DNA from 2 places in the Priestia sp. 40 genome. Region 1 is predicted to be linked to the other one. Evidence: riboswitches for the same ligand, from Rfam matches in the RefSeq annotation. Region 1 holds a riboswitch; the other holds the start of a gene.

Region 1 (3,122 bases):
TTTTTAGCTGATCCATCCCATGTAAAAGCTGAATCACACCAGCTGCAGGAATAATCACAGCCTGCGGTACGAACAAACATCGTCTTACGCCCTACAACCATCCCTTCTCCTTGAATCGTTGGTCCGAATATTTCAAGTACTGGAATTGTATTAGCCACGTTTTTTCACCTTCTTTGGGCGGTAAACTACGTAACTTGTCGGTGTTTCCCGCACGAATACTTGTACGCAAGAAGGCTTATTTGGTAGTGTGTCTAGATATTCTTGAACCAACTCATAAATTTTACGAGCAACAACTTCAGTTGTAGGAAAATCATTTGGATTTTCTTCGTTAAAGATAGAATGATCGTTCAATAATGTATGATCAAATTGACCAGAAACAATTTTTTTCAATAGCGCAAAGTTTACTAAAAAGCCCGCTTCGTCTAATGTATCTCCGGCAACAGTTAGATTTACAAAGTACGTATGTCCATGAACTTGACGGCATTTTCCTGCTTCTGTGTGAGGAACAAAATGTGCCGCAGCAAACTGCATATCTTTGTTCAGTTCATATTCATAGTCATGGAGTACTTGAGGATACATTTGTTGCAGCATTATTTCTCTCCTCCTTCTTTTGTTTGCAGATATTGATCTAACCCACGCTTTCGTAATTGACATGCGGGACATTCACCGCATCCGTCAGCAACAATACCGTTGTAGCACGTTAATGTTTTTTTACGCACATATTCAAGCGCTCCTAGCTCATCCGCTAACGCCCACGTTTCTGCTTTATCAATCCACATAAGCGGCGTGTGAATCACAAAATCGAAGTCCATTGATAAATTAAGCGTGACGTTTAACGATTTCACAAATACATCTCGACAGTCTGGATATCCCGAAAAATCAGTTTCACAAACGCCTGTTACGATATGACGGCCTCCGCTGTTTTTAGCCAGTACGGCTGCAAATGATAAAAATAACAGATTGCGGCCATCCACAAACGTTGTAGGCAACTCTCCTTCTTTTTGCTCGATCTCAATATCATCTCGCGTTAAGGCATTTGGTGCTAATTGATTTAAAAGTGACATATCTAGGACGGTATGCTTCACACCTAAATCAGCTGCGATAGCTTTTGCTACCTCTATCTCTTGACTATGACGCTGACCGTATTGGAAAGTAACCGTTTCTACTTCTTTAAAGTTTTTCAAAGCCCAAAATAGACATGTTGTACTATCTTGACCTCCGCTAAATACAACAATCGCTTTTTCATTTTTCATCATTATTGTTCGTCTCCTTTTTGATTGAAATCAAAAGAAGAAGAAACTTTATTGAACCGTTCGTTCCCTTTGTGACTAATTTTATAACACAAAAAAGAGACTGCTCTTTTCCAGCAATCTCCCTAAAAAGCAACTAAGATACACGTCCTTACCAAACACGTCAAAAAGACGTGTTAATAGAAAAGCACGTGAAAGAAGACACGCTAAAACCGTGTCTTTTGTCATCAACGATGATCTTAGTTTTTTATAGAGGGAGTTTTCGAACCTCTCCCGTACATATACAAACGTGTACGGCGTTTCTTCTTGAATTGTCATCGTATACTATACCACATGCGTATAAATAATGCTATGTTTGTTGGCTTCTATCGCCTTTAGCTGCCTTATTTTTCTTTATATAAGAAAGCGCAATAAATAACAACGGAAAACAGACGCTTAGTACAAGTAAATAAAACGGCCAGTAATATTTTTCAAAATAATTGAAGTATGCTGTATTTGGAATAATGTAATACGCCACGCCTGTAATGATTAGACCTAAAGGAAAGCTTAAAAAATTGCGCACCCGTAAATTACATAATTGGACGATACTTAACTGAATAGCATAGAACACAATGACAACTTTAAAAAAGATAGATAACATCCAAATAATAGCTACTAATACTTCAACGTGCTGAATCGTTGCACCTAACGAAATCATTTTTCCTAATAAATAAACTGGGTAGCTGTGCATTGATGCAATATTCGCGCCAAGAGCTAATATACAAGCCGCAACTGCAATCGTAATCGTCAAACCCGATGCCACAGTACCAATTACAATCATTCTTTTTACCTTTTTGCCATCTTTTATATGAGGCGTAATCATTAGCACAAAAATCAATTCCATAAACGGATTTCCTAAGAAATACGTGGTCCCTAACACTAAATCATCCATGCGGAATTCAAACAAAGGGTAAAGACGATCCAGTTTCATCTGAGGAATATTTAACGAAATTAACAATAAAAAAGGTACGACGATCCACGGTAAAAAGATTTCCGCGGTTCTCGCTATCACTTCAATACCTAGATACCCTCCGTATATAACAGCTAAAAGAACAAGAGCATGAATCCACGTAGGCAGCGTTTCAGGGACAATTTGCGTCGTCATAAATGTACTGATATCTCGAAGGGAAAACGTAGATTGAATGAACATAAAAAAAATGTAAATAAGAGAAATACACGCTCCGGCGTAAGGACCTAGCGCCTTTTTAGCTATTTCAATGAACGTTTGCTGAGGGTAACGGTGCATCAGCCATAACAACACCGCAACAATTAAAAGGGCTAAGCCAATAGCAAGTACGCTACATACCCAGGCATTTTGTCTATTCGTTTCTAATAACGTAGCTGGAACTGCCAAAATAGCGCTTCCGATACAAAAAAAATAAATGAGAAAAAGAAGTTGTTTCGGAGTAATAAATTCTTTTATTTGCATCATACACCCCTTCTCTCCTACATGCTCACGTGAATAACAGATGATGAACGGTTCTAGTAAGAGGCTTAATTAGTGCCTCTAAAAAGTACAGAGGCGTAGGAACTTCTTTACGGAGTGTAATCGCTCCCCAAAAGAATAGACCCAAACCTATGAGACAAAGGTAGACGACTATTTCACGGTAATACTTTTCCTTTCGGAAGTTGATCATGATTTTTTTAGTCAAATAAGCAAGCAGTACGAGTAAGGCGATAAATCCCTCCATTTTCTTTCTCCTTAATGCTTCATTTGCTTCATGTATGAGTTATTTAACGTGCCTAAGCGACGGATTTGAACTTTTGCATCTAAATCGACGGTTAAATCCTCTGCGTAAATTCTGTTCCAGTCTCTTTTCATTTTGTACCATC
Region 2 (3,122 bases), on a different contig from region 1:
ACGTAAGAATCATGCCTGATAGCAGTTGAAAGCTACCGAGCAACACAATGAAGCTAATGATAAATAGTCCGTATCTCTTCAATGAAATCTCCCCCTTGGTTTATATACGATTTCACACCCTTTAAGTTCCACTATTTAACAAATAGCTTTCTATTATTCTCGCTTCAAAGATCCTCCAAAAGAAAATTGATGGTAGTCATCAAGTTCATTCCAATATCCTATGCACTTTACGTCAGGCTCATCAATAGCTAACGCTTCTTTATTAGTTCCTTTATAAGGAAGAAATGCAGTTAACTTTACCTTTTGTTTTGGCTTAATATTTAACTTATTGCCTTCTGCCAACACCTTAAATTCATTGTCAGAATAACCGTTTTTCATTTTTAAAGGATAGGATAAAAAGACATTATTTTGTTTGATGGTCAAATCGCTCTTGTTTACTAATTCCATTTCATATGAAATCCCTTGCTTCATCTTTTGTTCTTTGATGACGTTAATATGGATCTTTTCTAGCTCTTGTAAAGGAGCTTTGCCTTCTTCTTTTGAACATCCGGAAAACACGATGGCTAACGCTAATAAAACAAGAAGTCCTAACTTTCTGCTCAAAAAATAATCCCCTCTCTCGTAACAAAAATCACCTTACAATTATAACTCAAAATAGTAATTTAATGGTAAAAACACACAATTAAAAAAGCAAACCGTCATCGGTCTGCTTTTTTAATTGCTACGCATAGGTAATGTGTTGTTGTGCGAAAAACTTTTCGATAAGGAGTTTGCCAACCATATGTATATCGTAACAAAAGAAAAAAGTATGCGCTGTGAGATTTGTCACTCCTTCTTTCAAAATAATTTAATCGGCTATTTCCTTACGCAAAAAGAGCAGAACGCAAACGCGACCTGCTCTTTTTACATGCTAGATATGGGTAATTTGTCCATGCGTGAAAAGCTCTTCAATAATAAGGGGTTTATCACTACACTTATAGAATAACAAAGAAAAAAAGATGTGGCTGTGAGATTTATCACAGCCATATCTTTTTATCCAACTAGCTTATTAAATTGTACACGTTTATTAATTGCCGCCATAATTGGTGCTCCAACAAGCATAACCACAAACTCACCAACAGCTGTTGTTAACCATGTAAAGAAAAATGGTAAATCAAATGCTAGGTGAAGTTCAAACGCAATAATAAACATCGTAAATGTAAATACAAGTGTATTAACAAGCATACGAGCCCACATATTTTTAATGTAGCGCATAGAAACAATGGTAATGAGTAATGATAGTACGGATTGTCCTACCCCAAACACCAGGTCATAAGCGACCATTGGTGAAAAAAACAAATTCGTCAGAAATACCCCTAGTACAATGCCGTACACGTACTTTTTATTAAATACAATCAAATGATTGAACATTTCTGATATACGAAATTGGATATTGGTGAAGCCAAACGGCTGAATTAGCATGCTGACAGCAATATACATAGCAGCTAAAAGACCGTTGACGCAAAGTGTTCTTATATTCATCTTACTATTCTCTCCTTAGTTTTTTAACGTGGGATGGTTACGAACCACGTAAACACTCAAAGAATCATACAGCAAGCTTAAGCTTTCGTCAATCGAGCTGTTTACAAACTACTGCTGCTTTCATGTCTTCCATATTGACTGCTCTTTTTTCTTACTTTCCCTTAGTATAAAATAGAAGACGTACCAGTATACATAGGTGACATAAAGTAGTTAACCCTTTTGATTTGAAATACGAAAGGATTTGTAGCGATGTTAGATAATACAGATAAACGCATACTAGAAGAGCTATCAAAAAATGGACGTATAAAGATGAAAGAATTAGGAGAAAAAGTGCATTTAACCGGACAAGCCGCTTCTGCTAGAGTATTAAAGTTAGAAGATGAAGGCATTATCAAAGGCTATACAATTAACATTGATGAACGGAAACTTGGCTACACCACCCATGCATTTTTAAATATCTATACGCAGAGCATTCATCACCACCCCTACCTTACATTTTTAGAAAGTCAGCAGGAGTACGTTATCAACAACTTTAAAATCAGCGGTGATGGTTGCTACTTACTAGAATGCAAATTTCATTCAAATGAAGAATTAAATGATTTTTTGACAGAGCTAAATCAGCATGTCAATTACAAACTTTCAATCGTCATTAACCAATAATTTTTTTAAAAATAAAGGTATATTAATTTATGAAAATGGCAATTCTAATAACGTATTCCCCCTATTCCAATAAATTTGAAAATCCTTTGCGCCGTCGCAAAGGATTCTTTTTTTATGTAGGAAACCGCCTTCTATTTTTTGAAAAGTTGAACATCTCTCATAGCGTTGACATAGCGGTCAGAGGTTTATATAATCGGTGACATCGAAGCATAGAAACGCAGACTCAAGACATATACACGTATCGTAATTCTTCGTCTTAGAAGTTGATCAGTTTTATAACTAGACAATTTCTAAGACGTTTTTTATTTTATCATTTGTGAAACACTAGTAAAAACAAGATTCCACATGAAAATATCCTAATGATCAGGGAGGTTTGCATATTGAAAACAATCTATAAAGACATCATTTTAATTATTGCCGGAGCGCTTTTAGTTGCTGCATCGATTGATTTTTTTGTCATTCCAAATAAATTAGGTGACGGAAGTACGGTTGGTATTGCTCTTGTTTTATATTATTTGTTTCATATACCTACAAGTATCAGCACATTTCTTGTGAACCTTGTATTCATTGCCTTAGCTTATAAATTTCTAACTAAAAAAACCATTCTTTATACGATTCTAGGAGCTGTCATGACGTCCGTTTTCCTCGGCTTAGTCAGTTATATTCCCTTTCACGTTCACGACATGATTTTAGGAATTGTATTCGGCGCCTTACTCATGGGAACAGGACTGGCTCTTATTTTTATCGCGGATGGATCTACCGGTGGAACAACTCTTTTAGCTTATTTATTAAACTACACAAAAGGCTATAATATCTCGAAAAGCATGTTCTACATGGACAGCGTCATTATCTTAGCATCGATTTTTGCCATTGGCGTCAACAATACACTCTATACTTTTATATTCGTCTATCTTTGTGCCAAAATCGTCGACATCGTTATC

What was found. A riboswitch is a leader RNA that binds a small molecule or an ion and turns the genes downstream of it on or off. The one in region 1 is predicted to bind preQ1.
Region 2: another riboswitch for preQ1. It lies ahead of ACO1DI_RS17215 (QueT transporter family protein); the one in region 1 lies ahead of queC (7-cyano-7-deazaguanine synthase QueC).

The regions. Positions count from the first base shown of each region.
Region 1 covers NZ_JBMPZA010000017.1:282,533-285,654, forward strand. Annotated here, with positions in the region: gene queE (7-carboxy-7-deazaguanine synthase QueE) at 1-158, opposite strand, end outside; gene queD (6-carboxytetrahydropterin synthase QueD) at 151-591, opposite strand; gene queC (7-cyano-7-deazaguanine synthase QueC) at 591-1,256, opposite strand; PreQ1 riboswitch class I at 1,484-1,527, opposite strand; gene ACO1DI_RS21190 (GerAB/ArcD/ProY family transporter) at 1,600-2,721, opposite strand; gene ACO1DI_RS21195 (hypothetical protein) at 2,744-2,980, opposite strand; gene ACO1DI_RS21200 (Ger(x)C family spore germination protein) at 2,992-3,122, opposite strand, start outside.
Region 2 covers NZ_JBMPZA010000015.1:455,347-458,468, forward strand. Annotated here, with positions in the region: gene ACO1DI_RS17205 (hypothetical protein) at 1-82, opposite strand, end outside; gene ACO1DI_RS17210 (hypothetical protein) at 154-603, opposite strand; gene ACO1DI_RS17215 (QueT transporter family protein) at 1,033-1,521, opposite strand; PreQ1 riboswitch class I at 1,531-1,575, opposite strand; gene ACO1DI_RS17220 (Lrp/AsnC family transcriptional regulator) at 1,771-2,181, shown strand; gene ACO1DI_RS17225 (YitT family protein) at 2,562-3,122, shown strand, end outside.